4 regions of the Ensifer adhaerens genome follow, and region 1 is predicted to be linked to each of the others. Evidence: predicted binding sites of a transcription regulator. Region 1 holds the regulator's gene; each other region holds the start of a gene.
What was found. The regulator LexA, encoded in region 1, represses DNA repair genes until DNA is damaged. The targets are predictions, from matches to a motif close to TGTTCNNNNTGTGTTCNG.
Positions count from the first base shown of each region.

Region 2: LAC81_RS00285 (DNA recombination protein RmuC) is a predicted target of LexA. The motif match lies at 2,642-2,659, and genes of this name have one in related genera.
Region 3: LAC81_RS22350 (DUF763 domain-containing protein) is a predicted target of LexA. The motif match lies at 3,080-3,097, and genes of this name have one in related genera.
Region 4: LAC81_RS27960 (ATP-dependent helicase) is a predicted target of LexA. The motif match lies at 1,819-1,836, and genes of this name have one in related genera.

Region 1 covers NZ_CP083349.1:1,575,371-1,580,431, reverse strand. The annotation lists gene LAC81_RS07850 (hypothetical protein) at 109-711, opposite strand; gene LAC81_RS07845 (hypothetical protein) at 836-1,435, opposite strand; gene LAC81_RS07840 (hypothetical protein) at 1,838-2,089, shown strand; gene lexA (transcriptional repressor LexA) at 2,315-3,040, shown strand; gene LAC81_RS07830 (hypothetical protein) at 3,126-3,458, opposite strand; tRNA gene LAC81_RS07825 (tRNA-Cys) at 3,842-3,915, shown strand; gene LAC81_RS07820 (hypothetical protein) at 4,098-4,544, opposite strand; gene LAC81_RS07815 (methyltransferase family protein) at 4,640-5,061, shown strand, end outside.
Region 2 covers NZ_CP083349.1:58,222-63,282, forward strand. The annotation lists gene LAC81_RS00275 (methyl-accepting chemotaxis protein) at 1-58, opposite strand, end outside; gene LAC81_RS00280 (ribokinase) at 465-1,364, opposite strand; gene LAC81_RS00285 (DNA recombination protein RmuC) at 1,416-2,609, opposite strand; gene def (peptide deformylase) at 2,761-3,285, shown strand; gene fmt (methionyl-tRNA formyltransferase) at 3,450-4,385, shown strand; gene truA (tRNA pseudouridine(38-40) synthase TruA) at 4,385-5,061, shown strand, end outside.
Region 3 covers NZ_CP083350.1:420,523-425,583, forward strand. The annotation lists gene LAC81_RS22335 (glutathione synthetase) at 1-776, shown strand, start outside; gene LAC81_RS22340 (NUDIX hydrolase) at 922-1,392, shown strand; gene LAC81_RS22345 (hypothetical protein) at 1,402-1,596, opposite strand; gene LAC81_RS22350 (DUF763 domain-containing protein) at 1,755-3,038, opposite strand; gene LAC81_RS22355 (hypothetical protein) at 3,355-3,636, shown strand; gene LAC81_RS22360 (PAS domain-containing protein) at 3,688-4,098, opposite strand; gene LAC81_RS22365 (hypothetical protein) at 4,175-4,492, opposite strand.
Region 4 covers NZ_CP083350.1:1,676,765-1,681,825, reverse strand. The annotation lists gene LAC81_RS27965 (NAD-dependent succinate-semialdehyde dehydrogenase) at 1-1,339, shown strand, start outside; gene LAC81_RS38355 (hypothetical protein) at 1,517-1,639, shown strand; gene LAC81_RS27960 (ATP-dependent helicase) at 1,949-4,018, shown strand; gene LAC81_RS27955 (FadR/GntR family transcriptional regulator) at 4,066-4,764, opposite strand; gene LAC81_RS27950 (hypothetical protein) at 4,815-5,061, opposite strand, start outside.

The sequences.
Region 1 (5,061 bases):
ATTTCCGATACCGCGGCTGGTTCGCCGCAGGCAGAAGGAACCGGCGTTCTCCGTCCTCAACGCAACCCGATTGCCGGAGGCCTGCAAGAAGCCCGGAATTCGACAATGCTAGAGGCTGAACGGGTCGCGCGCTGATCGCTTCTCGCTCGGCGCATTGAACGGATCGGCCTTCTTCTCCTTGGACTTGCGCCCTTCGTCGGCGATGATCTCATCCACGGCGCGCTGGCACTTCATGAGTTCGTCTGCCGCCGGACCGGTGCCACGCAGACTGAGATTTGCGATCACGCGTTCGTCGAAGGCGATCGCCAAAGCCCGTTTGCGCACGAAGCCTGTGAGGAATTCGGGATCGGTGACGTTCACGAAGAGGAACTTGCCGTTCTCGTCTCCGGCGGCGGTCGCCGAAGCGCTCCAGGGATCGCTCTTGTCTAAGCGAAACGTCAGGTCATAGTCCTTGCCGATCTCGAGCGACTTCCAGTCGTCGCTGGCGAAGCTCATATAGAGTGGCGATTCGGAGCCCTTTGGATAAAACCCCAGGCGCAGCGTGACCCCGCCCTCGAACATCGACGTGATGAAACACGAGCCTTCCATCGACGTGTCGGAAGCAACGGTCCAGCCGCCGACTTCCTTCCACTTGATGATCTCGGCCTCTTCAGCCACGGCCGGCCCCGTCACCATCAGACAGCCCACCAACCCGAACAGCAATCTACGCATGCAAAGCCCCCGTTTGCGCGCATTTTGATAGGTCGCCGCGTGACTGTCGAGGGTGGGCGACCCGTACCCACGCAATATTTAGGAATATTCACCTCTCGTGCAGACCGATGCTCACGCCAGGGAATTACATGGCGAAGGGATCTTTCGACGACTTGGTCTGGCCGCCGCCCGCAAACGGGTCATTGTTCGGCGCATTACTGCCGGCGCCCGCAAAGGGATCGGCGGCCTTCCCCTGCCCGCCGTTCGGCATCAGCGCGTTCACGGCCTCCTGGCATTTGAACATCTCGCTGACGGCCTTCATCGAATCACGCAGACTGAGGCTCGCCACCACGCGCCCTTCGAACGCCAGCGCCAGCGTATTCTTGCGCACGAATTCGGTGAAGAAATCTGTATTGGAGAAATTGACGACCAGGGCCTTCGAACCCGTGAGGTCCACGCCGAACGCAACGGCCGGCCACTGGCGGCCGCGGTCGAGCTGCAAGGCGACGTCATACTCCCTTTGAGGCTCGATCGATTTCCAGGTAGCATTGCCGATCGAAAGAAACGCCAGGTTCGCCGATCCCCTTGGATAGAAGCCGATACGAAGGATCGCGCCGGCGTCATAGCTCGTCGCCGCGTAGCACGAGCCGCCCAAGGACGGATCGGAACCGACCGTCCAGGCATTGATCCGCTTCCAGATATTCGAACGACCTTCTTCAGCAGAGGCCGCTCCGGCCGCCGCCAACAGACCGAGAACCGCCAACGACAATCTATGCATGCAACCACCCCACTTTCCCCGCAAAGTTATCGTATTTTTGCAACCTGTCGAGACAGTGCAGCGCGATCACAACATGGATTTGTGCGCGCCGAAAGCGAGGACACGGACTGCTACAACCGATGCGATCGCAAGTCGGCCAATCGCGCCAGGATCGACGGGCCCTGCCGCCGCGCACCTCTGGCGCAAACCGGTCACAGCCTGAACTCAAAGACCTGTTGAACACGTGAGAGTGATCGCCAAGTTTGCTGGACTTCGGAACGAAAGCGCGGTTCACATCGTTAACCGCCCCGTAGTGCCACCCTTGCCTCAAAGTGGACGATCACCGTGCTTGCCGCCCTGCTTCTCGCTTCGATAGTCGCATCGCCTAACATGCCTGACGTCAAGCTCAGTGCCGCCACGGTCGATGAACTCCAGACGGACTTCGAAACCGCCGTCCCCTGCCACCAGATTGATGGACGCAACGTGTGGAAGGGTGCCATTGCGTTCTACATCCAGTCGTTCGTCTATGACGGCGACACGCCCGTCGCGACCGATGCGGCGGACGCGGTGCTTCCCGAAGACAACAGCGCAGAGACGGTGAAGGAATTCGAAGACGCCTGCGCCGCCACGCAGCCGGCCTGACCCTCGCCATCAGAACGCTCGCGATTCGCTCGACGCAGTCCAATACGGTCGTTTCCAACCACACAATCATCACCAAAACCCGCTTTGCTCCCGTAAAAGTGACCAACCGGCACGCGCAGTCCCGCCAATTGACTGAATTCACGGAATTTTAGGCACTTGCAGAACACATATGGAACAGATAGTGTCTGTTCTTGATTTGTTTCACGCCTTCTGGAGCGACGTGCCATGCTGACCCGCAAGCAACAGGAATTGCTTCTGTTCATTCACGAACGCATGAAGGAGTCGGGCGTCCCACCGTCATTCGATGAAATGAAGGATGCGCTCGACCTAGCGTCGAAGTCCGGCATCCACCGTCTGATTACCGCGCTCGAAGAACGCGGGTTCATTCGCCGTCTGCCGAACCGGGCCCGCGCGCTCGAGGTCATCAAGCTTCCGGAAGCCTACGCGTCCAGCCAGCAGCAGCCACGTCGCGGCTTCTCGCCGAGCGTGATCGAGGGAAGCCTCGGCAAGCCGGCGGCGGCAGCCCCTGCCGCACCACCGAAGCCGGCGCCGGTGGCCGAAAACACATCAGTTTCCGTGCCGGTCATGGGCCGCATCGCTGCCGGTGTGCCGATCTCGGCGATCCAGAACAACACGCACGACATCACCGTTCCGCTCGACATGATCGGCAACGGCGAACACTACGCCCTCGAAGTCAAGGGCGACTCGATGATCGAAGCCGGCATCTTCGACGGCGACACCGTGATCATCCGAAATGGCAATACCGCCAACCCCGGCGACATCATCGTGGCGCTCGTGGATGACGAGGAAGCGACGCTGAAGCGATTCCGACGCAAGGGCGCATCGATTGCGCTTGAGGCCGCAAACCCTGCCTACGAGACACGGATCTTCGGGCCTGATCGTGTGAAGATCCAGGGCAAGCTCGTTGGGCTGATCCGCCGCTACCACTGATCCCAGATAAAAATCTGGTACTCGGAAGAACCTCGCTGCCGCTTGCGGTAGCGAGGTTCTTCTTGTTCATCCGATAACGCGTCGCCTACTCGTGGATGGTGTATTCGCCGAGTTCGCAAAGGTCCTGCGTATCTTCGGTCGTATCGAGGCCCGAATCCTCTTCGAACTCGAAGCGCATGTCGTACTTGCAGACATCCCGGCCGTCAGCGATGGTGATTTCCATGTTCTCGCCGGGATTCAGAACCTGCCGGCCGAAAACATCGTCTTCCCACTCGTTGACGCCTACCGGCGACGTGTAGAAATTGGTCAGAACTGCACTTGTGTTGTTCTTCAGCTTGAAAACCAGGTCCTCTGCCCGCGCCTCGAATGTGGTCGCAGCAAAGAGGATTAACGCCGTCAGGACAAGTTTCGTCTTCATATAAGCCATTGCCTCCGTTTGATGATGACGGACGCTACCGATGCGGCTGATGTCAGCGGAGTCATCGTTCCCCCTCTACCGATTTCACCGAAGCGATAAGATCCGTACGGGGCTTAGAAGACGTGGCTTGTGCGGGCGTGTGGCATGCCTGAGCGAAAGCACCTACGCGTCGCAACCCGGAGTAAGCTGAGGAAGGTAATCGTTCCGACCTCTTCTTGAAGCATTGCTGCTCGCTGGGCAGGAGCAATCGGCCTTGCCGGACGTTCTGCCTGTGGAAAGCGCCCGAACCGCAAATTCGCTTTGTGCTTTTTCCGAAAATGCCTCTTGCGGATTTTCTGCAATCATTCTAAATCCCCGCCAACGCTCGGTTATCCGAGCCGTGAGGCCTCGTGGCGGAGTGGTGACGCAGAGGACTGCAAATCCTTGTACCCCGGTTCAATTCCGGGCGAGGCCTCCAAATACATTCACCAATATAATCAATATGTTGCAGTCGTCGCGAAGCGGAAAAAACACCGCTTCCGCGTAACGCTATGTTGCTGCGAGAATCCTTTGCTTTCCCTGCACTTCCACGAGGCGACGGCGGATCCACACGACATGAAATGCGACATGTTCAATGCGAACCCCGAGCCAGAAACCCGCTCACCAGCTGTAGGTGCTTGAACCCCGGTTCCCTTCGCGGCGCCGACAAACACGTCGCAGGTCACCATCTCTGCCGAAGGCTGTCATAGTGCCCTCAGGGCCGCCCTGTGAGCGTCCATAAGGGTCACGACGGGATCGGTCACGCTGCCACTCCATCACCTTCCGCAAGAAGCGCTCGCCCTTCACATCGATCTCGGCGAGCACGATTCCGACGACAACCTCCGCGATTTTTTCGAGGCTCAACAGGTACTCCTGATGCTGTCTGTCGTCCCTTAAGAGGCGCCTCCTTGCCGAATTGGGCGTGGCGCGGAAAGGGTTCCGAGACACCAAACCCGTCAAAGATCGCACAAATCCCTCGCCGGCGTATTTCGACATCGTCGCCAGCAAAACATAGTCGCGCTGCGGCTTAAGCGTGGGTTCCTTCCCGTCGCTGCGGCGGCACAGCATGGCGTCCACCTTCTGAATTAAGCAACTTCTAAAGTTACGCTTGAAGCCGCTCGCAACCGTGGCATTCTTACCGGCGATAGAGGGGAGGTATTTGGATGCTGAAGGGTAGAATGTTGCTCGCCGCCGACTACATCGGCAGGTTCGGTATCTGCGCGTATTTTACGATCGCGATGTTGCGGCGCATCGTTCACGCCGCGCAAATCGTAGCGAAAGACGAGTTGCAGTCGGCTGACGTCTTGGCGTTGACTTCAACCGCCGCCACCGTCCTATTCCTCGGAATGGTCTGCGTGGTAGCCATTACCCGCTTGCCGCCGATCAGAGCCGCCACCGGCTTCGAACCCTATTTGACTGCGATGGCAGGAACATTTCTTCTCGGCCTGATCGCATACTTGCCCGAGCCCGCCGATACAAGTTTGGCGCTCCAAATGGCCGGCACGGCTATGATCGTGGTCGGGATGGTTTCGTCAGCCGTCGTTCTTTTCTGGCTCGGTCGCGCCTTCAGCATCATGCCCGAGGC
Region 2 (5,061 bases), 1.5 Mb from region 1:
TGCCGCCTGTCACCGCGATCAGTTTGGTCGCCAGCGATTTGGCTTGGAACTTGAACATGAAATCCTCACGTGCTGGGAGGTCCGCAGACTTTCACCTGCGGTGGACGCATTTCGCAATGGGGGTGAACTCCATCATGGAGCGTCAGATGCCGACCGGCATGTCGGAGGCAACCGGGTCATTTTCGACCGGCTCTCTCAGGGTCCTGAATAGACTGGAGATTCTTAAAATTGGGCCAACGCGGACGCTGTTTTACCTGTTGCTTTGATAAAATTGCGCGCGGAGCTTTATCTCCGCGACATCGCCTGTCCGGATTGCGCAAACGCTGATTTCAAGGGCTGGAGACGGTCAAGCGCCAGAGCGTGGCAGGAAGAAAGTGCGGGCGCATTTTGCCCGCACTCGGCTTTGTTTCCGCGGAGCATTCGCATTGTAGGTCTGGGTCGATCCGACCCAGACGCGTCGCGAACTAAATGCGTGATGCCACTTCCGAGGCAAGCGGGATCGAAGGTTGTGCGCCGCGCTTGAGGCAGGCGAGCGAACCGGCAACGGCGGCACGGCGCAACGCCTCGGGGAAGGCAATGCCGGCATCCAAGCTGGCCGCGAGATAGCCGCAGAAGGTGTCGCCGGCGCCGACCGTATCCACCGGTTCGATCTTCAGGCCCTTGGCACGCTGGATTTCGCCCTCGTGCACGGCGACTACGCCATCGGCGCCAAGCGTGACGATGACGGTCTGTCCGGTCTCCGCATGGAGCGCCTTCATCGCGTCTTCGCGTTCCGCACTGCTGATGCCGCTCTTGCCGGCCAGCAGCTCGAATTCGGTCTCGTTGGCAATGACGATATCGGCCATGCGACCGAGACGTGCTGCATCCGGCGTCAGCGGCGCGATGTTGATGACCGAGCGTACGCCCTTCTGTTTGGCTGCGTTCAAGGCTTTCTCGACCGAGGCTGCGGGAATTTCGAGCTGCAGCATCAACGTGTCGCCAGGCTTCATGCCGTCGACGGCCTTCACCGCATCGGCCTCGTCGACGGTCGCATTGGCGCTGGCGACCACGACGATGACGTTTTCGCCGTCACCTCCGACGAGGATGTGGGCGGTGCCGGTCGGCTCATCTACCGTCTTGGTCAGCGACATGTCCGTGCCGGCACCCTTCAAGAGTTCCAAGGCGCCTTCGGCGAAGCTGTCGGCACCGACGGCACCCGCCATCTGCACTGTCGCTCCGGCACGTCGTGCGGCAAGCGCCTGGTTTGCGCCCTTGCCGCCGGCGGCGGTCGAAAAGCCCGTCCCGGCGACGGTCTCGCCCGGCTTCGGAAGGCGTGCGGTCGTGGCGATCAGGTCCATGTTGATGGACCCAAAAACAGTGATCATGTGAAAATTTCCCGTCGGATTAGAGAGTGGGCCGGAGAGTGCCCGAGAGCCTCAGTCCTCGTCAACCACCCGCAGACGCAATTGCCCCACCCGGTTGTCGACGGCAGCGCGCGGGTCGGTTGCCTCCTGCATGCCGCCTTCGGCCTCGAGTTCGAGCGCCTCGATCTTGGCACCGCGCCGGGTGAGTTTGCTGGACGAGATCAGAATATCCTCGACGTCCTTCTGGCTCATGGCGAAATGGCCCTGGAGCTTGCGCACGCGCTCGTCGAGACGGCCGAGGTCCTCCATCAATCTGGCGACCTCGCCCTGGATCAGATGCGCCTGCTCACGCATGCGCGCATCCTTGAGGATCGCCTGAATCACCTGGATCGACAGCAGGAGCAGGGAAGGGGAAACGATGACGATCCGCTGGCGGTGTGCCTTCTGCACGATCGCTTCGAAATGCTCGTGGATTTCGGCGAAGATCGATTCGGATGGCACGAAGAGGAACGCGGTGTCCTGCGTCTCTCCGGAGATCAGATATTTGCTGGCGATATCGCGCACATGCGTTTCCATGTCGCGGCGGAAAAGCTGGGCGATCTGCTGGCGGCGTTCGGCATCCGGTGCGTCACGCATCGCGTTCCAGGCTTCCAGCGGAAACTTGGCGTCGATGACGAGCGGCGGCTGGCCGTTCGGCATGCGGATCGTGCAGTCGGGTCGCGCGCCGTTCGACAGCGTCGCCTGGAAGGCGAAGGCGCCCATCGGCAGCCCGTCGGCGATGATCGCCTCCATGCGCGACTGGCCGAAGGCGCCGCGCGTCTGCTTGTTGGAAAGGATTGCCTGCAGCCCGGCCATGTCCTTGGCGAGCGACTGGATGTTGTTCTGGGCGTTGTCGATGACCGCCAGCCGTTCCTGCAGCCGCCTGAGGTTTTCGTGCGTCGCCTTGGTCTGTTCGGTGATCGACGCGCCGATGCGATGGGTCATGCCGTCGATGCGCTGGCTGAGCGTCTGGTTGAGTTCCGCCTGCCGCGCGCCGAAGACTTCGGCCATGGCGGCGACCCGCCCTTGCATCTCCGTCTGGGCGGCGAGCAGCATTGCCATCTGCTCCTGCCGCTCCTCGTCGCGGTTGTCCCGTCGCCGCGAAAACGCCATCAAAATTGCAACGACGACCACCAGGCCGACGGCAATCGCGAGATGGCCCAGCGTGATCGGCAAGGCGCCGATGAAAAACAGCGGCTGGGCGAAGGGGAAAGGCGCGGGTTCCATGCGCCAAACCTAACAGATTCTTTGGTTATGTGTAGATCAAAACAAGAACATTTGCGCCGTGCGGTTAACGCGGGCCTGTCCAGGAAAGGCTGCCGAAGGTGGCAAGCCAATTTCCTTGCACGCCGATGGAAAGATCGGCTATGGGAGCAGCATGACGATCAAGCCGCTTATCATCCTTCCCGATCCTGTGCTTCGCCAGGTTTCCACGCCGATCGAAACCGTCGACGCGGACGTCCGTCGTCTTGCCGACGACATGCTCGAAACCATGTACGATGCCCCCGGCATCGGCCTTGCCGCGATCCAGATCGGTGTCGCCAGGCGCATGCTGGTGCTCGACGTTTCGAAGGAAGGCGACGAGAAGACACCGCTCGTCTTCATCAATCCCGAGATCGTCGCTTCGTCCGATACCTATTCGGTCTACGAGGAAGGCTGCCTGTCGATCCCGGATTATTACGCCGAGGTCGAGCGCCCCGCGTCGATCACCGTCAAGCATCTCGACCGTGACGGCAAGCAGCAGACGATCGAGGCCGACGGCCTGCTCGCCACCTGCCTGCAGCACGAGATCGATCACCTGAACGGCGTGTTGTTCATCGATCACATCTCCAAGCTCAAGCGCGACATGGTGATCCGAAAGTTCACCAAGGCCGCCAAGACGCGCGGCGCCAAGGCGATCTGAGCCTTCGATCGCGCAAGCGGTCGCGAACAGATCGCGCGAACGGCTGAATTTGACTCCAGGAAAAGCGTGAAACGGTTTTCCGCCCGGGGTTGCCCTGTTTCAGAGAATGAGATCATTTCGCCGTTTCCCCGCATGAAGTGATCTGAGAGGACGGAGTTACCGCCTTGTCGCTTCGCATCATCTTCATGGGTACGCCGGAATTTTCCGTGCCGACGCTGGCAGCGCTCGCAGAAGCCGGTCACCAGATCGTTGCCGCCTATACGCAGCCGCCGCGGCCGGGCGGCCGCCGCGGGCTCGACCTGCAGAAGTCGCCGGTGCACCAGGCAGCCGAACTCCTCGGCATTCCCGTGCTGACGCCGCTAAACTTCAAGGACGAGGCGGATCGCCAGGCCTTCCGTGATTTCGACGCCGACGTCGCCGTCGTCGTCGCCTATGGCCTGCTTCTGCCCGAGGCCATCCTCACGGGCACCAAGCTCGGCTGCTACAATGGCCACGCCTCGCTGCTGCCGCGCTGGCGCGGTGCCGCGCCCATCCAGCGCGCGATCATGGCCGGCGATCATGAGACCGGCATGATGGTGATGAAGATGGAAAAGGGGCTCGATACCGGTCCGGTCGCTCTCACCAAGACGGTCCAGATCGGCGAGACGATGACCGGTGGCGAACTGCACGACCGGCTGATGCAGGTCGGCGCCAGCCTGATGCGGGAGGCGATGGCGAAGCTCGAGGCCGACGATCTGCCGCTGACGGTCCAGGCCGAGGACGGTGTCGTCTACGCCCAGAAGATCAGCAAGGCGGAAACCCGCATCGACTTCGCCCGTCCTTCGCGCGAGGTGCATGATCACATCCGCGGCCTGTCGCCGTTCCCGGGCGCCTGGTTCGAACTCGAAATCGCCGGCAAGCCGGAACGCATCAAGGTGCTGAACTCCGAGCCGGCTTCCGGCACGGGCGAGGCCGGAACGGTGCTCGATGACAGCCTGAAGATCGCCTGCGCCGAAGGCGCGGTTCGGCTGACCCGCCTGCAGCGCGCCGGCGGCAAGGCGCTCGGAGCGGCCGACTTCCTGCGCGGAACGCCGGTTGCGCCCGGCACGAGGGTCGGCTGATGCCGCGCTTCAAGCTGACCGTCGAATATGACGGCTCTGATTATGTCGGCTGGCAGCGGCAGGACAATGGCGAGTCTGTGCAAGGGGCGATCGAAAAGGCGATCCTGTCTCTGACCGGCGATACCGTTTCGATCCGTGGCGCCGGCCGCACCGATTCCGGCGTACACGCCAGCGGCCAGGTCATGCATGCCGATCTGACCCGTCCGTGGAAGCCCTATACGCTGCGCAATGCGCTGAACGCGCATCTGGGCCTTGCGCGCGAGCGAGTGGCGATCCTCGAGGCCGAGGAAGTGTCCGAGGAATTCGACGCCCGCTTCTCGGCGCTGCGCCGGCATTATCTCTACCGCATCATCTCACGGCCCGCGCCGCTGGCACTTGAAGCCCGGCGCGCCTGGTGGGTGCCGAAGCCGCTCGACCATGAGGCGATGCATGCGGGCGCCCAGCGCCTCGTCGGCCATCACGATTTCACCACCTTCCGCTCCGCCCATTGCCAGGCGACGAGCCCGGTGCGGACGCTCGACCGGCTGGACGTCGCGCTCGTTGGCGGCGTCATCGAGATCCGCGCGACGGCGCAGAGCTTCCTGCACAACCAGATCCGGTCCTTTGCGGGATCGCTGAAGCTGGTGGGCGAGGGCAAATGGTCGCCGGACGATTTGCAGGCAGCGCTTGAAGCGCG
Region 3 (5,061 bases), on a different replicon from region 1:
TTCGCAATGACCCTTCAGAGGACGCCGAAAACCGGTCCTGGGCATCCTATGCCGGAGCCAATTTCGGGCGTCTCGCCACCGAGCGCGGCACGATCGTCGTCAATGATCCCTGCGGTCTGGCACTGGCCCAGGACAAGCTCTACTTCCAGGATTTCCCGGTGGCCGTTCGCCCGACAACCTTGATCTCTAAGGACATCGAAGAAATCCGCACATTCATCGACAGCCACTCCGAAGGCGTGATCATCAAGCCGTTGCAGGGATCCGGAGGTAAAAACGTCTTCCGGGTGGGCACCAGCACCGAAGGCAATCTTACGCAGATCGTCGAGGCGGTTGGCGTCGTCGGCTATCTGATCGTGCAGAGCTATCTACCGAAGGCGTCGGAAGGCGATACGCGGTTGTTCCTGATGAACGGGCGACCGCTGCAGAGAGGCGACGTCTATGCCGCATTCAGACGCGTGCCACCCAAGGGAGACGTTCGGTCCAACATCCACGCCAGCGGCACGCCGAAGCCGGCCAATGTCACGAAGGATATGCTGGCAATCGCCGAAACGCTGCGGCCCAAACTCGTCGAGGACGGCATGTTCCTGGTCGGCCTCGATATCGTCGGCGACAAACTTCTCGAGATCAACGTCTTCACGCCCGGCGGGCTCCAGACCATCCGTGCGCTTCACGATATCGATTTCTGCGACGAGATCCTGGATTCACTGGAAAACAAGGTCGAGATCAGGAAAACCTATCGGGGATCACTCAGCAATCGAATCCTGTCAACGCTTTGAATCGGCCGGCCATTCCGTCGCCCCATTCCTTTTTGCACTACCTGTTGGCGGAACAGAACCGATGATCCGGTTGTTATTGTCGATGTTGCGCGTGGCGCACAGAGCGCGATTGCCGCAAGCGGGCGACAAGGGAGACAGTATTCCGGTGAATTTTCTACGCCAAATTGCCGCTGACGTGCAGTTGATGCTGCGCCGGCCGCCACGTATGCAATACGCGGCCTTGTGTTATCGCGTGCGCAACAACGCATTGGAAATCCTTCTCATAACCAGCCGGGACACCGGTCGCTGGGTCATTCCCAAGGGCTGGCCGATGAAGGGAAAGCGCGCGCATGAGGTGGCAGCGAGAGAGGCCTATGAAGAGGCTGGCGTGAAAGGCACCTGCCAGAGATTTCCGTTCGGCCACTACTTTTACAAGAAGCGGCTGGACCACGGGCTCAAGATTTCCTGCAGGGTTCAACTCCACACCCTGGAAGTCGCGCGCATGCGAGCGAAATTCCCCGAGAAGGGAGAGCGGAAGCTCGCCTGGTTCGACTATCGGGAAGCGGCCAAGCGCGTCGCAGAGCCATCGCTGCGCGATCAGATGCTCCGTTTCGGACAGCAATGCGTTCCGCAGTGAACTCTGGTCTTAATGGACGCTGGCGATCTTGACGGCGTGGGCGAAATCTTCCGCCACCAGTTCGCTGATCGCGATCAGGACCTCTTCCACCGAAAACCCGGACTCGATGGTCTCGCGGATCAAAAGCTGGAGGTCCAGTTCGACGACGTCACGGCAATCCTCGAGCCGTTCCTCAGATACCGTGATGCTCTGCAGTTCTTCCATCGCGAGACTCCTCTTGACGTGGATTCTGCTGGTTCGCCCTCGCAGGTTTGTTCACACGACCTTCCAACCCTTGGGAGGAGGTTTGAGTTCCGGCGAGAACATCTCAAGAAGATCAAAGAATGAGATTCGCTGCAACGCCTTGCAGCGGCATGGAGCGGTTACCGGTCGCGGTCACCCTTGCGGCGTGGCCGGTCTGCATCGCTCGACCGCTCTACCGGTCCTTCCCAGCCGAAGACACTGCGGCCGCCAAACTCGTGCGATTGACGAAACTCACCGGCCACGATCTCCTTGAGATCCGGGCCGGTGGCATATTTCTCGAACTGGCGGGCCTGATCGTCGAGGCGCTTGAGAACCTGCATCTCTTCGTCGCGACCGAGCTTCGCCTTCGACACGGCGGACTTCATCACCCGGATCGTCTCGTCATACACCTTCAGGGGAACCGGAAACGGGTGGCGATCCTTGCCTCCATGGGCAAGCGAGAAGCGCGCCGGATCGGCGAACCGGCACGGCGCGCCGTGTACCACTTCGGCCACCATCGCCAGCGCCTTGACCGTGCGCGCGCCAACGCCCGGCACCAACAGGAGATGCTCGAAATCCTCTGGACCACGGTCGGCGGCAGCGGCGAGCGTGGCATGCAGGCGTTTCATGTTGACGTCTTCCTCGCGCACGTCGTGATGCGCGGGCATGATCAGATGGGGGAGCATAGGCTGCGCGCTTTGCCTGGTCGTACGTCTTGGCTCGATCGCCGCGATCTCCCGGACGATCCGGTCCGGTCCGAGCGATGCCAGAAGATCTAGTTGGCTATTGCGCGAAGCCGCGGCGCGGCGGTCGGCAAGATTGACGATCTCGCCCTGCCGCGCACCTTCGATCGCAGTGTGGGGCGAATCCACGAAGCTGCTGATCCCCTCGGAAAGCCAGTGGTAGCGCCGGGCTTGCCGCCTCTCGCCGTTCATGCCCTGCTGCACGACAACCCATTTACCGTCATCGGTGACGATGAAGCCGTGCAGGTAAAGGTCGAAGCCGTCTTGCACGGCCGCACTGTCGACCTTTGCGACGAGGCGACTGGTGGTCGCCAGGCCGCCTCCATCGAGGCCCACGCGCTCGCCGATTGCAATCAACTCGCCCGGTGTCTCCCTGGAGTTCCGCCCTCGTCCGCCGCAGACATGGATACCAAGTTCGCCCGACAGCGGTGATAGACCACGTTTGAGGGCACCAATGACGCTGGTGGTGATGCCGGAGGAGTGCCAGTCCATGCCCATGACGCATCCGAAAGACTGAAACCAGAACGGATGCGCCAGCCGGCGAAGAAACTCGTCTCGCCCATATTCGATGACGATCGCCTGGGTAATGATCGCACCAAGTTTTGTCATACGCTCGCCAAGCCACCGGGGAACCCGGCCACCGTGAAGCGGAAGATCGGCACTGCCTGCTCTCTGGACCATCCGGGCCTTATACACGGGCAGAAGGCCCTTTCACACAGGAAAGTTCTTCAAACGTTCTCATTTTCGCGACAGACTGCGAGACCCCGCCGGTTCGGTCGCGTCCGTGGGAAGGTGCTGCAGGTCGCCGAACAGCATCATGGCGAGACCTTGCCTTCGGGACGGCTCGACTGCGTCAGCCCGAGTAAAACCCAAACTGCATTATGAACTCTACCTTTGCGCTTAAGATAGAGTTCAGCAATCGGCGATATGCTCCGCGCTAAATTGCGTTTGAACAGGGTTCAAAATGAGCGAGTTCCAAAACAGAGCTGTTCGATTGATGGTTGCTTCCGCAGGAGAGGATTCGACCAGTGATCTTGCCGTGCGTCGCGCAAAGGTTCTGACGACCGCGCTGGAACTCTATGTCGTTTTGGGCGGATCGTCCGAACAGCTTGAGGCCTGCGTCGCGAAAAGGGATGCCGGTGCACCGAGACGCATTGATCTGGTGATCGGCGATCTGATGATGGAGATGGCAACCATAAGCCACATTCACGACATCGACGTGATGCAGGCAGCACACAATGCGCTCGACAGCGGCTTGCGCGAAACGACTTCCGCCTGACCGCGGACCAATCTCCCCAAATCTGTTCCGCGCCTTGGCGACCTTGCGCCGTCAGTGTCTTCGATGGTCGCTTGCCGACGTGGCGCTTTCGAGAACAACGATCCCGGAATAGAGCACCGGAGTATCCTTCCGATCGCGAAAGCACCGACCAAAAGCGACGACCGAGACGTAGTGTCCGCCTCGCGTCCTTACGCGATAGGTCGATTGCTGGGCTCGCCCTCCCACCATGGTGGCGGCAATTTCCTTTGCCAGATACGGCCGGTCTTCCGGGTGAACCCGGTCGAGATAGAGCTTGAGCGGCAATCCGCGATTGGTCTCCGTGGCGATCAATCCGAAAAGCTCCGCCAGAGCCGAGTCCGCGTAGACGAGGTCCTGTGTAATGTCCCAGGTGAAAATCCCGGAATCCGCAGTTTCCACATCGGCGAGATCCACAACGAAGGTGCGCTCTCTATCCCCTTCCATGGGCCTTCCTTATGTTCGGGGGATCATTACCCGGTGTGAATGGAACCTGTGTGAACGACACACGCAACACCGTCAATCAGTCGAATTTCGAGGACACATCAAAGGTGTGCCGATCGACCAACTGGCGCAAGCAGGCATGCAGCCGCCCGTTGTAGCCGCCATCATTGTCCTCCAGAATATCCAGATAGAACTGCGCTATCGCGCGAAATTCGCCGGCGTCGCGCGGGACGCGCTGCTCAATCTCGACGAACGTTTGCTCCACGGTCCGTTCGAGCGAGCGGAATCGTTCCGTTTCATATTCGTCAACCAGCCCAAACAGTTGGCTCTGCGCCGCTTTGAATTGTGCGATGAGGTCCGTGACCTTCGCATCGCCATCTTGATCAGATCTATGCATTTCATCAATTTAGCACGCACTAACGAACAGAACCAACTCCCCCACTTGACGACTGTCATTTTAGTTCGGATTTCCAAGCTCTTTGACAACGAAGTGGCCAACAGTGTGACTTTTTAGCAGCAATATTTCGCCGCCCAATCCTCGGGGTGGACCGCTTGGTGATACCGGTTCTCCGCACCAGGAGGCGACGGAAAGCTAGAAGCGCGTTCGCAGGTAGTTCAGTTGAGCGTTCAGCCAATAGCGAACCTGTCTGGTCGCGGACTGAGCCTCATGCCCAAACTCCTGGGTATAGCGGCCCTCACACAACGTCGTGTCGACCGTCCACAATCCGCCAGCGAAAAATGCCATCAACAGGAAGCCGCGCATGGCCACACAGCATGAACATGCGATATTTCTAAAATATTAACGGCGAAAAAAATCTTTCGACGGACGAGCTTCGGCCAGCCGCCAGTCGCGTCACTCGCGCAAGGGCGCGACGTCAAAAGGACCTCCCGCGGCAAGGCCGCGGCCCAACGTCGGGTGCGTGCGATTGAGCGCTGCAGTGGGGACTGCGATGCCGCCAGCAATTG
Region 4 (5,061 bases), on a different replicon from region 1:
CATCGGCCATGTGGCGTGGGCGGAAATCCCGGATCTGGATGAAGCGCTGAGTGCTGCCCAGAAAGGCTTCCAGGTCTGGCGGTCGACCTCGGCATTCGACCGGGCAAAAGTCATGCGGACGGCAGCCGGTCTGCTGCGCGAGCGCGCCGGCGACATCGCCTGGCTGATGACGCGGGAACAGGGCAAGCCGCTTGCCCAGTCCAAGGGCGAAATATTAAGCGCCGCCGAGATCATCGAATGGTTCGCCGAGGAAGGAAAGCGCGCCTATGGCCAGATCATTCCGCCGCGCGCGCCTGATGTCACCCAGATGACGGTCAAGCTGCCGGTCGGTCCGGTCGCCGCCTTCACACCCTGGAACTTCCCGATCAATCAGGTGGTGCGCAAGCTCTCCGCCGCGCTGACGACCGGCTGCTCGATCATCGTCAAGGCGCCCGAGGAAACGCCGGCCTCGCCGGCCGAACTGATCCGCTGCTTCGTCGATGCGGGCATTCCCGCTGGCGTCGTCAACCTGGTCTACGGCGTGCCGGCAGTCATCTCGGAGTATCTGATCTCCCATCCGGTGATCCGCAAGATGTCCTTCACCGGCTCGACACCTGTCGGCAAGATACTGGCATCGCTCGCCGGCCAGCACATGAAGCGCGCGACGATGGAACTCGGCGGCCATGCCCCGGTCATCGTCACCGAAGACGCCGACATCGAGCAGGCCGTCGCGATCATGTCCGGCAGCAAGTATCGCAATGCCGGGCAGGTGTGCGTGTCGCCGACCCGCTTCCTGGTGCAGGAACGAGTGGCGGACCAGTTCCTCGAAGGCTTCGTTGCCGCATCGAAAAAGATCAAGGTCGGCAATGGCCTGGAAGCCGGCGTCGACATGGGACCGCTTGCCAATGAGCGACGCATCCCGGCGATCGAAAGCCTGGTCGCCGATGCCGTCGAGCATGGCGCGCGACTGGCAACCGGTGGCCATCGCATCGGCAATCGTGGCTACTTCTTCGAGCCGACGGTTCTTGCCGATGTACCGCTCAGCGCCCGCATCATGAATGACGAACCCTTCGGCCCCGTTTCCATCATCAACCGCTTCGGCCAATTGGATGACGCGATCAACGAGGCCAACCGCCTTCCGTTCGGGCTTGCGGCCTATGCCTTCACCGAGTCGGAAAGAAGCGCCCATCGCCTTGCCACCGAGGTCGAGAGCGGAATGGTCTCGATCAACCATCTTGGCCTGGCGCTGCCAGAAGTCCCCTTCGGCGGCATCAAGGATTCCGGCTACGGCACCGAAGGCGGCTCCGAGGCGATCGAAGCCTACCTGGAAACCCGCTTCGTCACGCGCAAGAGCCTGTAACCTTTGCTTCGATGCTTCCCGTTCGCGCCTGATTGCGCGGGCGGGAGGCACGCTTGCCAAGCGCCTCGCTTGCAGCGATCCACGCCAGACCCGCATAAGTAGCAACCACAAATTTACGTACTCGTTACCAAATATGGCCACCATCCCCGCCAGGCATGATGCCGAGGGAGAGCAATGATGGGCTATGATTGGGATGGCGCGCGCGGCCGCCGCATGAAAATCGCGCGATTTGGCACGGCCGTTGCCCTGGCCGCCCTGCTGGTATCGGTCGCGGCGCAGGTCGTGACCCGGGCGATCTGAGCGCGCCCCTTTCGATCTCTTCCGCGTAATCTCCCGGGGGCTGTCGGCACATCGGTATGAAGCGGCGATCGGCGAAGGTCCGAAGCCCGTTCCTGAGACTGCATTCTTGCGTTGCACGTCGGTCAGCGACCTGGTGATAGCCCGGTGTGCCGGGTTTCCAGCGGCGATCGAAGCTGATACGTTCCATTTTTGTTCCGAGTCATCTGCCGAAAACGATGGGTCAGATCTCCGTGAACCGGAATCCGTGAAGTCTTTCAAAGACATGAACGGGAACAATTCGGAAATCTTGCTGAGAACGCCTGGACACGAATGAGCGCCGCCTATCTCGAAAAACTGAATGACCGCCAGCGCGAGGCGGTGGTGCATGGTGTGGGATTGCCGCATGGCGAGGCCGGTGGCCCTCTGCTGATCATTGCCGGTGCCGGGTCTGGCAAGACGAACACGCTTGCGCATCGGGTCGCGCACCTGATCGTCAACGGCGCGGACCCGCGCCGCATCCTACTGATGACCTTTTCGCGCCGCGCCGCCGCGGAGATGACGCGCCGGGTCGGGCGTATCTGTCGCCAGGTGCTCGGCGACAACGCCGCCGTCATGACCGACGCGCTTTCCTGGGCCGGCACGTTCCACGGAATCGGCTCGCGGATCCTGAGGATCTATGCCGAACAGATTGGCCTCGGCGCGGATTTTACCATCCACGATCGCGAAGACAGCGCCGACCTCATGAACCTCGTCCGCCACGAACTCGGCTTCTCCAAGATGGAAAGCCGCTTTCCGACCAAAGGCACATGCCTTGCGATCTACTCGCGCGTCGTGAATTCGGAGAGCTCGATCATCGATGTCCTGAAAACCGCGTATCCCTGGGCCGTGAGCTGGGAACAGCAACTGAAGGAACTGTTTGCCGGCTACGTGGAGGCCAAGCAGACGCAGAACGTGCTCGATTACGACGATCTCCTTCTCTACTGGGCCCAGATGGTGTCCGACGCAGAACTGGCACAGGATATCAGCGGCCGTTTCGATCACATCCTGGTCGACGAATATCAGGATACGAACCGCCTTCAGTCTTCGATCCTGCTGTCGCTCAAGCCCGAAGGCCATGGCCTCACGGTGGTTGGAGACGACGCCCAGTCGATCTATTCCTTCCGGGCAGCCACGGTTCGCAACATCCTCGATTTTCCAAACGCGTTTTCGCCTGAGCCTGCCGACGTCATCACGCTCGATCAAAACTATCGCTCGACCCAGCCGATCCTCGCTGCCGCCAACGGCGTGATCGGGCTGGCACGGGAGCGGTTCACCAAGAACCTCTGGACGGACAGGCAGTCGGAACAGCGCCCACAGCTTGTCACCGTCAAGGACGAGACGGACCAGGCGGCCTATATCGTCGAGCAGGTTCTTGCCAACCGCGAAGTCGGCATGACCCTGAAGCAGCAGGCGGTGCTGTTTCGCTCCGCCAACCACAGCGGCACGCTCGAAGTCGAGCTCACCCGCCGCAACATTCCCTTCGTGAAGTTCGGTGGCCTCAAGTTCCTCGATAGCGCCCACGTCAAGGATCTGCTGGCAACCTTGCGCTTTGCGCAGAACCCGCGTGACCGCGTCGCCGGCTTCCGCCTGCTCCAGATGCTGCCGGGGATAGGCCCGCAGACGGCCGGCAAGATCCTCGACGCGATCGCCGCCGATCCGGAGCCGCTGGCGGCACTCGCGGAAATCCCGGCCCCGCCGAAGAGCGGCGCGGATTGGACGAGTTTCGTCGAGCTTGTTTCCGCTCTGCGGAAGGCAGAAACCGGTTGGCCGGGAGAAATCGCGACGGCCCGCGCCTGGTACGAACCCCACCTCGACCGCGTCCACGAAGACGCCGAAACGCGCAAGGCCGATCTCGTGCAGCTCGAGCAGATTGCCGGCGGCTACCAGAACCGCGAGCGGTTCCTCACCGAGCTGACGCTCGATCCGCCGGATGCCACCAGCGACCAGGCGGGCGTGCCCCTGCTCGACGAGGACTATCTAATCCTTTCGACCATCCATTCGGCCAAAGGGCAGGAATGGCGCTCGGTCTTCATGCTCAATGTCGTCGACGGCTGCATCCCTTCCGACCTCGGCGTCGGCACGACTGCCGAACTCGAAGAGGAGCGGCGTCTGCTCTATGTCGGCATGACGCGGGCGCGCGATCATCTCCAGCTGGTGCTGCCGCAGAGGTTCTTCACCTACGGTCAGAACAGCCAGGGCGACCGGCACGTCTACGCCTCGCGGACCCGCTTCATTCCGGCGACGCTGCTGCAGTTTTTCGAGACGACGAGTTGGCCGAAGGTCTCGGCAGCCGCCGGCGAGCGCAGCGCCAAACAGATCCGCATCGACGTCGGCGCCCGGATGCGTTCCATGTGGAAATGAGGGTGGGGTTGGCGGGAGCGGTGCTCCAGCCCTGAACCACCGGGAGCTTAGCCGAAATTGCGCTTGTACGTCGCCGCAATCAGCGTCTCGGCCGCGGACGCTGCCGCCTCGCCGTCGCGTGCTTCGATCGCTGACAAGATCGCCTCATGCTGCGCCAGAGACTGGCCGAACCCGCCCGAAGCTGCCATGGTCTTCGGGATGCTGATCGACAACGCTGCCCGAATGACGGATGCGACGGGCAATAGAAAGCGGTTGTGCGCCGCCTGGAAGATCTGCAGGTGGAAGGCGATATCGGCCTCGATCGCGTCCTCAAGACGCACGCCCCCCTCTGCCATGCGCAGGAATGCGGCGCGTATGTCGGCAAGTTCGGCAGCGGAGCCGCGCTTTGCCGCAAGCCTTGCGGCAAGCGGCTCGATCGAAAGGCGGATTTCGAACAACTCTTCAGCGAGCGCCTCCTGGTCCTCGGCGTCGCCCTGCCAGGAAAGCACGACGGGATCCAGCGTGTTCCAGTGCTCCGCGGCGCGCACCCGGGTTCCGAGGCGGGGCTTCGCTTCGATGAAGCCCTTGGTCGAAAGGATCTTCAGCGCTTCGCGCAGCGTCGTGCGGCTGACGCCGAGCGTCGCCAGCATGTCGGCTTCCTTCGGCAGGGTATCGCCGACCTTCAGCTCGCCGAGCGTGATGCGGCGGCCGATATCGCCCGCAATACGGGCCGGCAGGCCGCGATCCTCCCGAGCGATTGCCTTCATGCCCGCACTCTCCGTTGCATCTCCGCCCCGTTCATAGCCGGTCGCCCCAGTCAGGAAAAGCCACCCATCGCAGCGGCGTAGCGGCGCGTCATCTCGATGCCAATTGCGGTCGGTCGCATGGCCGGCGCACGGTCGTGGATGGCTATGCCCGCCCGCTCGCCGAAAAGGCGCTTGCCGTAACAAAGCAGGGTTTCGATGCCCTGCATGGTAAAGACCACACCGGGCAGCATCTGCCGATAAGCCTCTTCCGCGTGCTCGTCCCAACCGTCTGAAAAGAACTCATAGGCGCGCACGGCG